Regions from separate parts of the Pseudomonas tussilaginis genome, predicted to be linked through region 1. Evidence: predicted binding sites of a transcription regulator. Region 1 holds the regulator's gene; the other holds the start of a gene.

Region 1 (5,419 bases):
CGAACACCAAGTCGGCGTCTACGGGCATGCCTCGCTTGAAACCGAAGGACTCAACCAGGAACGCGGTGCCAGGCTCCGGTTGGTTTAGCAGGCGTAGCTTGATCGAATCACGCAACTGATACAGGTTCAGGTTGGTGGTATCGATTTTAAGGTCGGCGAGGTCGGCGATCGGCCCCAACAGCTCAGTCTCGTCCTTGATCGCCTCGGCCAGCGAGCGATTGGCGTTGGTCAGCGGGTGGCGCCGACGGGTTTCCGAAAAGCGCTTGAGCAGGGTCTCTTCATCGGCATCCAGGTACAGCACATCACACTGGATATGACGGCCACGGGCTTCCTCAAGCAACTCCGGGAAGCGGCTGAGGTGGCTGGGCAGGTTGCGTGCATCAATTGATACCGCCACTTTGGGCTGCATCAGCTCGGTATTGATCAGGGCGTTCTCGGCCAGCTGCGGCAGCAACCCGGCAGGCAGGTTGTCGATGCAGTAGTAGCCGTTGTCCTCAAGGACCGCGAGAGCGGTACTTTTACCGGAGCCGGAGCGGCCGCTAACGATGATCAAGCGCATATTCAGTGCCCGTTCTGTGCTTCCAGAACGACCTGGTAGAGCGCGTCGTTGCTGGTGGCCGCACGCAGCTTTTCGCGTACGTCCTGGCGGTCGAGCATGCTGGCGATCTGGCGCAGCAGCTCCAGGTGAGCATCGGTGGCAGCTTCGGGGACCAGTAACACGAACAACAGGTCAACCGGAGCACCGTCGATGGCATCGAAGTCTATGGGGGCGTCAAGATGTAACAGCGCGCTGACCGGATCTTTGCAGCCTTTGAGGCGGCAATGGGGAATGGCGATACCGTTGCCAAAGCCGGTGGAGCCCAGTTTTTCACGGGCAATCAGGGCTTCGAACACGTCCTGGGTTTCCAAGTCGGGTACTTCTTTGCCGATCAGGTTGGCGATCTGTTCGAGTGCGCGCTTTTTACTGCCTCCCGGCACGTTCACCAGGGAACGGCCGGGGGTCAGGATAGTTTCAAGTCGGATCATGGATGAGGGGGATCAGCGGGCCGCTGCACCTTGCAGCAGGCTTTGCTGTTTTTCCTTGTGTTTTTTCAGTTGACGATCGAGCTTGTCAGTCAAGGCATCGATCGCTGCATACATGTCTGTGTGTTCGGCATTTGCAACAACTTCGCCGCCGGGAATAAACAGCGTTGCTTCAATCTTCTGCTGCAGCTTCTCGACCTTCATGATTACCGTCACATTGGTAATCTTGTCGAAGTGCCCCTCCAGACGTTTGAGTTTTTGCTCGACGTATTCGCGCAGCGGCTGGGTGACTTCTACATGCTGTCCACTGATATTGACTTGCATACAGCTTCTCCTTTGTTGCCCGTGCATAAGAGGCAGGTGTTGCGCCTGCCACTGAACTGCGATGGCTATCTCAGGGGCTACATCAGTCGCTTGCGCTCACTCGACGGTGCAATGCCGAGAGACTCGCGGTACTTGGCGACGGTGCGACGGGCTACCTGGATGCCTTGTGCCTCCAGTAAACCAGCGATCTTGCTGTCACTCAATGGCTTTTTCTGATTTTCCGCTGCAACCAGTTTTTTGATGATCGCGCGAATCGCTGTGGACGAGCATTCACCGCCTTCGGAGGTGCTGACGTGGCTGGAGAAAAAGTACTTCAGCTCGTAAATGCCGCGTGGGGTATGCATGTACTTTTGCGTGGTGACCCGAGAAATGGTCGACTCGTGCATGCCTACCGCCTCGGCGATGTCATGCAGGACCAGCGGCTTCATTGCTTCGTCGCCGTGATCGAGGAAGCCGCGCTGATGCTCGACGATCTGGGTGGCGACCTTCATCAAGGTTTCGTTGCGGCTCTGCAGGCTCTTGATGAACCAGCGGGCTTCTTGCAACTGATTGCGCATGAAGGTGTTGTCGGCGCTGGTGTCAGCACGGCGGACAAACCCGGCGTATTGCGGATTGACCCGCAGACGCGGCACAGCCTCTTGGTTGAGCTCGACCAGCCAGCGATCGCTGTCCTTGCGTACGATCACGTCAGGCACCACGTACTCGGCTTCGCTTGACTCAATTTGTGAGCCAGGACGTGGGTTGAGGCTCTGAACCAGTTCGATGACCTGGCGCAGTTCATCTTCCTTGAGCTTCATCCGGCGCATTAGCTGGCTGTAATCGCGGCTACCGAGGAGGTCGATGTAATCGCGTACCAGGCGCTGGGCTTCGGCCATCCACGGGGTACTGGCAGACAGTTGGCGCAGTTGCAATAGCAGGCATTCGCTGAGATTGCGTGCGCCGATGCCGGCAGGTTCGAATTGCTGAATGCGGTGCAGTACGGCTTCGACTTCGTCGAGCTCGATGTCCAGCTCGGGGTCAAAGGATTCGCAGACTTCTTCGAGGGTTTCGTCGAGGTAGCCCTGGTTGTTGATGCAGTCGATCAGGGTGACCGCGATCAGCCGATCGGTGTCGGACATCGGCGCCAGGTTAAGTTGCCAGAGCAAGTGGCTTTGCAGGCTTTCGCCCACCGAGGTGCGGGTGGTGAAGTCCCACTCGTCATCGTCGTTGCTGGGCAGGCTGCTGGCGCTGGTCTGGTAGATGTCTTCCCAGGCGGTGTCGACGGGCAGTTCGTTGGGGATGCGCTCGCTCCATTCGCCGTCCTCCAGGTTGTCCACAGTTTGCGTGGTTTCCTGGAAGGTGGTTTCCTGGACTTCGGCGACCGGCTTGCTTTCGGCGTTGTCGGCCATCGGGTCGCTGTTGTCGAAGTCGTCGCCTTCCTCCTGGCGTTCGAGCATCGGGTTCGATTCCAGCGCTTCCTGGATTTCCTGCTGGAGGTCCAGGGTAGAAAGCTGGAGCAGTCGGATAGCCTGTTGCAACTGCGGGGTCATCGTCAGTTGCTGGCCCATTCTTAGGACGAGCGATGGTTTCATGGCAGGGGCTTTACACCTTTTTTGCCGGCGCACATGCGCCATCCACTACAAGGGCACCGAAGCGCCAACTTTAAGCAAATTATATGCCTGAAATTGGAGCGTTTGCCTAGGGCACTGTAACAATAAAGCCGGATTTCACCGGGTCAGCAGCCCATGGCAAGCGCTGTGTCGCCTCGAACTTACAAGCGGAACTCGTGGCCCAGGTACACCTCTTTCACCAGGTCATTGGCCAGGATGGTCTCTGCGTCGCCTTCGGCAATCAGTTGACCATCGTTGACGATGTAGGCGGTTTCGCAGATATCCAGTGTCTCGCGGACGTTGTGGTCGGTGATCAGTACACCGATGCCTTTGGCCTTGAGGTGATGGATGATCTGCTTGATGTCGCCGACCGAAATCGGGTCGACACCGGCAAAGGGTTCATCGAGCAGGATGAATTTCGGTGCGGTAGCCAGGGCGCGAGCGATTTCCACGCGGCGACGTTCGCCACCGGACAGGCTCATGCCGAGGTTGTCGCGAATGTGGCTGATGTGAAATTCCTGCAGCAGGCTTTCCAGCTCTTTGCGTCGGCCATCGCGATCAAGGTCCTTGCGGGTCTCGAGGATCGCCATGATGTTGTCGGCAACCGACAGCTTGCGAAAGATCGACGCTTCCTGGGGCAGGTAGCCGATACCGGCACGGGCGCGGCCGTGCATCGGCTGGTGGCTGACATCCAGGTCGTCGATCAGGACACGGCCCTGATCGGCCTGGACCAGGCCGACGATCATGTAGAAGCAGGTGGTTTTGCCGGCGCCGTTAGGGCCGAGCAAACCGACGATCTGGCCACTGTCGATGGACAGGCTGACGTCGCGTACCACTTGCCGACTCTTGTAGCTCTTGGCCAGGTGCTGGGCTTTGAGGGTCGCCATTTACTCGGCCTTCTTCTTCGGCTGGATCACCATGTCGATCCGTGGGCGAGGCGTTGACACCGATCCGCCGCGACCGGCAGTCGCAACCTGGGATTGGGTGTTGTAAACGATCTTCTCGCCTTCAGTGGTGTTGCCATCGCTGGTTTCCACCTTGGCCTGATCCGTCAACACCACCAGGTTTTTTTGCGACTGGTACTGGATCTGCTTGCCGTAACCTTTCATTTTGTCCGGTTTGTCGGCGCTTTGCTGCTGCTCGAAATAGGCAAGGTTACCGACCGAGGTCACGACGTCGACATCGCCATTGGCGGCGCGAGTAATGGTCACGGTGTTGCCTTTGATCATCATCGAACCCTGGGTGATGATGACGTCGCCGGTGTAGGTGGCGACCCCTTTCTTGTCATCCAGGTGCGCGTTGTCAGCCTGGATACGGATAGGCTGGTCACGGTCGTTCGGCAGGGCCCAGGCGCTCGCGCTTCCCAGTGCTGCGCTCAGGCTGAGCAAAAAGGGGAGGGTTTTAACGAGCCTCATACTGTCCTCTTACGTTGGACAGCAGGTCCATCCTGCCGTCTTTCAAATACGCTTTCATTCCATTGCCCGTAGTAACGCCACCGGCGCCGTCGATTTTAACGGCTTGTTCGGTTTGCGCATATTGCTTCTGCGGGAATACCGTCATGCGGCTGGTGGTAATGATCATGGTGCGGTTCTTTTCATCGGTGCGGGCAACCCGTACCGAGTCAATCAATTCCACTTCGGAGCCATCTGGGTTGACCTCGCCCTTTTCGCTCTGCACGTGCCACGGGTAGGTGGTGCCGCGATACAGTTGCAGGTCTGGCGTGGTCAACAAGGTCACTTCGCTGACCTTGAGGTGTTCGACCTTATCGGCCGTCATCTCGTACTGCATTTTGCCATCAGGCAGGAACTGCACGCTGTGGGCGTTGGTGGCGTAATAGTCGATGGCCTTCTCGTCGACGCTGGCGACAGGTTTGTCGAGAAAGCTCTCTGGGCTGATGTTCCAGTAGCCGACGGCCACCAGCAAGGCGGCAATCACACTGAACAGCGCAATAGTGCGAATTTTTTTACTGAACATGTGTCGCTCTACAGGTAGTGGGCGTTGGCCGCGTCGAGATTGCCCTGGGCTTGCAGGATCAACTCGCAAAATTCGCGGGCTGCACCTTCACCGCCACGGGCCTTGGTGATTCCATGCGCGTGCTCGCGGACGAAGGCTGCGGCATTGGCTACAGCCATACCCAGCCCCACACGGCGGATCACCGGTAGGTCAGGCAGGTCGTCGCCCAAGTAGGCGACCTGTTCATAGCTTAGGTTGAGCTGGCCGAGAAGTTCGTCCAATACCACTAATTTATCTTCACGCCCCTGATACAGGTGGGGGATGCCAAGATTCTTGGCCCGGCGCTCGACGACCGGGGTCTTGCGTCCGCTGATGATCGCGGTGGTCACACCCGAGGCCATGAGCATCTTGATGCCCTGGCCATCGAGGGTGTTGAAGGTCTTGAATTCGCTGCCATCTTCGAGAAAGTACAAACGACCGTCGGTCAATACACCGTCAACGTCAAACACCGCAAGTTTGATGGCTTTGCC
Region 2 (5,419 bases), 520 kb from region 1:
AGCTTCCTTCGCAGCGAACCCTTATCGTCACGCGGCCCAGGGGCTGTGCCGGGCTTTCCAGGCTGGCATCCAATTGGCGGTCACACAGTGGCATGCGCAGGCGCGGATCAAGGGTGTTGACCTGGATTTCGTAACGCCCTTCGGTCTGGCTGCTGGCCAGGTAATCTTCAACCGTGAATTCAAGAAACCCTTGGGTGACACCGATAAGCTGTTCAGGCAAGGTAAAAGCGTCAGCCAGAGGGCGAGCGCCGGGGACCATCAGGCACAGCACAACAAAGAAGCCGGGCAGGTGGCAGGTAAGGCGTCGGAAAAATGTCGTTTTCGTGTTCATACGATTAAAAAAAGCAAAGCGCGTGCCGACACTGGGTACGAGGCTCGTAGCGTAAGGTGAAGGAGTTCTGGCATGGCTGGTGTAATGGATTCGGTGAACCAGCGCACACAACTGGTGGGGCAGAATCGTCTGGAGCTGCTGCTGTTTCGTCTCAATGGCGAGCAACTCTACGGGATCAACGTGTTCAAGGTGCGGGAAGTGCTGCAATGTCCGCCTCTGACTGTGTTGCCCAAGTCCAACCCGGTAGTGCGTGGTGTCGCGAATATTCGTGGGGCAACCATCCCGATCCTTGATCTGGCGATGGCGACCGGGATGCCCGGTCTGAGTGAAGATGTGCGCAACAGCTTCGTTATCATTACCGAGTACAACACCAAGACCCAGGGTTTTCTGGTGCACTCGGTGGAGCGCATCGTCAACATGAACTGGGAAGAGATCCATCCGCCACCCAAAGGTACCGGGCGCGATCATTACCTGACGGCGGTGACTCGGGTCGACAACAAGATGGTCGAGATCATCGATGTGGAGAAAATCCTTGCTGAAGTTGCGCCGACTTCCGAGGTCATTTCTGCCGGTGTGGTCGATGCCGAGGTGCAGGACAAGGCGGTGCTACTGCGGGTGCTGACGGTCGACGATTCGTCGGTGGCGCGCAAGCAGGTCAGTCGTTGTCTGCAGACGGTCGGGGTGGAAGTGGTGGCGCTCAATGATGGCCGCCAGGCGCTGGACTACCTGCGCAAGCTGGTCGATGAGGGCAAGCGTCCGGAAGAAGAATTCCTGATGATGATCTCCGATATCGAGATGCCGGAGATGGATGGTTACACCCTGACGGCCGAGATTCGCAGCGACCCGCGCATGCAAAAGTTACACATCATCCTGCATACTTCGTTGTCTGGGGTGTTTAACCAAGCGATGGTCAAGAAGGTCGGCGCGGATGATTTCCTGGCCAAGTTCAAGCCGGATGACCTCGCCCAGCGCGTCGTTGATCGGATCAAGGCCACGCACTAACGGCCAGGGGGTGTACCCCTGGCGGTTCACACGATTTAAGAGGCGGCATCATTGTCTACGGGTAATTTGGATTTCGAACAGTTCCGGGTCTTCCTGGAAAAAGCCTGTGGCATCCTGCTGGGCGAAAATAAGCAGTACCTGGTCTCCAGCCGTCTCAACAAGCTGATGGAGCAGCAGGGCATCAAGTCCCTGACTGAACTGGTGCAGCGTATTCAGAGCCAGCCGCGCAGCGGTTTGCGCGAGCAGGTGGTGGATGCCATGACCACCAACGAAACCTTGTGGTTTCGCGATACTTACCCCTTTGAAGTGCTCAAGAACAAAGTGCTGCCTGAGCAGATCAAGGCCAACCCAGGTCAGCGCCTGCGTATCTGGTCGGCTGCTTGTTCCTCGGGGCAGGAGCCGTACTCGATCTCCATGGCGATTGACGAGTTCGAGCGCAGCAACATCGGCCAGTTGAAAATGGGGGCGCAGATTGTTGCCACTGACCTGTCCGGGACCATGCTCAACAACTGTAAGTCTGGTGAGTACGACAGTCTGGCCATTGCTCGTGGTTTATCCCAGGAGCGCTTGCAGCGTTACTTCGATGTCAAGACGCCGGGGCGCTGGGCGATCAAGGCGCCGATTCGCAGTCGCGTGGAGTTTCGCTCGTTCAACCTGCTCGACAGCTATGCTGCTCTGGGCAAGTTCGACATCGTGTTTTGCCGCAACGTGTTGATCTATTTCTCGGCCCAGGTCAAGAAAGACATCCTGCTGCGTATCCACAGCACCCTCAAGCCTGGCGGCTACCTGTTCCTCGGCGCTTCCGAGGCGCTCAACGGTTTGCCGGATCACTACCAGATGGTTCAGTGCAGCCCGGGGATCATTTACCAGGCCAAGTAGCCTTTGGCAGGAGCGCGATTGCCGCCACCAAATTGCCGCTCTGTCGGCAGGTGGCGGAAAGCCTTTGCCGCTTTTCTGGCATTGCCGCTCACCGCACGCCCTGAAAACCCCGTATTTACGGGGTTTTGTTTTTTGGCATGGCTCTTGCTCTGACTCAGTCAACGAAAAACCTTCGAAGGTTTCCCTGACATGAGCATCAGCTTCGACAAAGCGCTTGGCATTCACGAAAAGGCACTGGGCTTTCGCGCCCAGCGTGCTGAAGTGCTGGCCAACAACATCGCCAACGCCGACACGCCCAACTACAAGGCGCGTGACATGGACTTCGCTTCGGTATTGGCGGCGCAGAGCGAGAAGACCAGCAAGGGCCACTTCTCCCTGGATCGCACCAATGCCCGGCACATCGACGCCGAAGGGGTGAGCATGGGTGATGAAGCCCTGCAGTACCGCACGCCGATGCAGCCTTCGGTCGACCAGAACACCGTCGATGCTCAGCTTGAACAATCGAGCTATGCGGAAAACGCCGTCGGTTTCCAGGCCAGCTTTACGCTGCTCAACAGTAAATTCAAAGGGCTGGTATCGGCCCTGCGCGGAGAGTAAGTCATGTCCCTCGCCAGTGTTTTCAACATTGCCGGTAGCGGCATGAGTGCGCAGACCACGCGTCTGAACACCGTCGCTTCGAACATTGCCAACGCCGAGACCGTCTCATCGAGCATCGATCAGACCTACCGTGCTCGCCATCCGGTGTTCGCCACCACCTTCCAGCAGGCGCAGGGTGGCGTCAGCCAGTCGCTGTTCCAGGATCAGGATGCTGCCGGTCAGGGCGTCCAGGTGCTGGGCGTGGTCGAAGACCAAAGCAACCTTGAGGCACGCTACGAGCCAAATCATCCGGCGGCGAACAAGGACGGCTACGTCTACTACCCGAACGTCAACGTGGTTGAGGAGATGGCGGACATGATCTCTGCCAGTCGCTCGTTCCAAACCAACGCCGAGTTGATGAACACGGCCAAGACCATGATGCAGAAGGTCCTGACCCTGGGTCAGTGATAAAGGACGAAGCCAATGGCAAGTGTTAATGATGCCCCAAGCGGGGTAAACCTGAATGACGTGCTCAAGAAGGCCAATCCGACTTCCGACAATGGTGGCAACAACAAGGCTGGCGGCAACCAGGCGTTGGGCAAAGACGCGTTCCTGCAGATGCTGGTTACCCAGATGCAGAATCAGAACCCGCTTGATCCTCAGGACAACAGTGAGTTCGTTGCCCAGTTGGCGCAGTTCAGCAGCCTGGAAGGCATCACCACGCTCAATGAGACGGTGACGGCGATTTCCGGCAACTTCAAATCGTCCCAGGCGCTGCAGGCGTCATCGCTGGTTGGTCGCTCGGTGATCGTCCAGACCGACAAGGCCATGGTCGACACCACCAAGAGCTTCACCGGTTCCGTGGTAGTGCCGCAGTCGCTGAGTAACGCCACCGTCACCATCACCGACAAGGATGGCAAGGTGGTCAAGACCATCGATATGGGTGAGCAGAAGGCCGGCAATTCCGAGTTCGTCTGGGATGGCACCAATGACGCCGGTGAGAAGGTTGATCCAGGTACCTACACCTTTGCCGCCAAAACCACCATCGAAGGCAAGCAGTTGGATATGTACACCCTGCTGCCCGCCACGGTCAGCAGCGTCACCCTCAGTCAGACCGGCGGCGAGATGATGCTCAATCTCGCTGGCCTGGGCAGCATCGCGCTGTCCAAAGTCCAAACCATCGGTATATAGAGCCGGCTAACGCGGCACAAGGAGTTGAAAGATGTCATTCAATATCGGCCTTAGCGGTCTCTATGCAGCCAACAAACAACTGGACGTGACCGGCAACAACATCGCCAACGTTGCAACCACCGGTTTTAAATCGTCGCGCGCGGAATTCGCCGATGTCTACTCGGCCAACAAGCTCGGCGTCGGCAGTCAGAGCGTGGGTAACGGTGTGCGCCTGGCTTCGGTGTCGCAGCAATTCACCAACGGTGAAATCACCAATACCGGCAACGTGCTGGACATGGGTATCCAGGGGCAGGGCTTCTTTGTGCTGAGCGACAACGGCTCGCTCAGTTACTCCCGTGCCGGTGCCTTCCAGACCGACAAAGACAATTACGTGGTCACCGCCGATGGCCTGCGCCTGCGCGGCTACGGTGTGGATGAGAATGGCAAGATCATCAATGGCGTGCTGACTGATCTTAAGATCGACACCTCGGCGTTGGCGCCAAAGTCCACCACCTCGATCAATCAGGGGATCAACCTCAACTCGTCGGACAAGGTCATCCCGGCAACCACCACTTTCGATCCAAGTGATGACACCACCTGGAACAAGACCTTTGCCACCAAGATCTATGACAGCCAGGGTAACGAGCACGTCATGGATCAGTACTACGTCAAGACCGACACCAATGAGTGGAAGTCGTACACCCTGATCGACGGTCGCAACCCGCTCGATCCGAGCCAGGAGCCGCCGCAGCCGCTGGAAGGGACCATCAACTTCAATCCGGATGGTAGCGTCGACACCATGACGGCGGGCGCTGCAGGTTCGGGCTACGAAGTGGAGAACAAGGTCTTCAAGCTGACCGGCTGGGTGCCTGCCACCATTACCGATCCAAACGCCAAGCCGCCGGTATGGGGCTCCAATGGTTCGGAAGCGAGCGCGGGTGGTATCGCCATCGACATGAACGCGACCACCTCCTATAACACCCCGACCACGCGTCTGTCGCAGAGCCAGGATGGTTACGCTACCGGCATCCTGTCGAGCCTGAGCATCGACTCCAGCGGTGTGATGTTCGCCAGCTTCAGCAACCAGCAGTCGCGCGCGATTGGTCAGGTGGCGATTGCTTCCTTTGCCAACGAGCAGGGCCTGCAGCCTATGGGCGGTACGCGTTGGGCGGAAACCTATTCCTCGGGTATCCCGGGTATTGATGCGCCGAAGACCGGTACTCTGGGTGCCATCGCTTCCAACTCGCTGGAGGCCTCGAACGTCAACTTGACCAACGAGCTGGTCGAGCTGATCAAGGCGCAGAGCAACTATCAGGCAAACGCCAAGACCATCTCTACCCAGAGCACCATCATGCAGACCATCATTCAGATGACCTGATGTGGGTGTGAGGCGATAGCTGTGGACAGGCCCCTTTCTCGAAAGGGGTCTTTCATTTCGGAGGTATCGATCATGTTGCAACG

The links. The regulator sigma-54, encoded in region 1, starts transcription at its own class of promoters, with help from an activator protein. The targets are predictions, from matches to a motif close to ANTGGCATNNANNTTGCTNT.
Region 2: the regulator sigma-54 is predicted to act here: its motif matches at 2,344-2,363, upstream of flgB (flagellar basal body rod protein FlgB).

What each region holds. Positions count from the first base shown of each region.
Region 1 covers NZ_CP088149.1:4,750,348-4,755,766, reverse strand. The annotation lists gene rapZ (RNase adapter RapZ) at 1-559, opposite strand, end outside; gene ptsN (PTS IIA-like nitrogen regulatory protein PtsN) at 562-1,026, opposite strand; gene hpf (ribosome hibernation-promoting factor, HPF/YfiA family) at 1,039-1,347, opposite strand; gene CX511_RS21300 (RNA polymerase factor sigma-54) at 1,425-2,918, opposite strand; gene lptB (LPS export ABC transporter ATP-binding protein) at 3,098-3,823, opposite strand; gene lptA (lipopolysaccharide transport periplasmic protein LptA) at 3,824-4,351, opposite strand; gene lptC (LPS export ABC transporter periplasmic protein LptC) at 4,338-4,910, opposite strand; gene CX511_RS21280 (KdsC family phosphatase) at 4,919-5,419, opposite strand, start outside.
Region 2 covers NZ_CP088149.1:4,227,746-4,233,164, reverse strand. The annotation lists gene flgA (flagellar basal body P-ring formation chaperone FlgA) at 1-331, opposite strand, end outside; gene CX511_RS18830 (chemotaxis protein CheV) at 404-1,333, shown strand; gene cheR (protein-glutamate O-methyltransferase CheR) at 1,385-2,212, shown strand; gene flgB (flagellar basal body rod protein FlgB) at 2,402-2,809, shown strand; gene flgC (flagellar basal body rod protein FlgC) at 2,813-3,256, shown strand; gene flgD (flagellar hook assembly protein FlgD) at 3,272-3,979, shown strand; gene flgE (flagellar hook protein FlgE) at 4,011-5,336, shown strand; gene CX511_RS18800 (hypothetical protein) at 5,409-5,419, shown strand, end outside.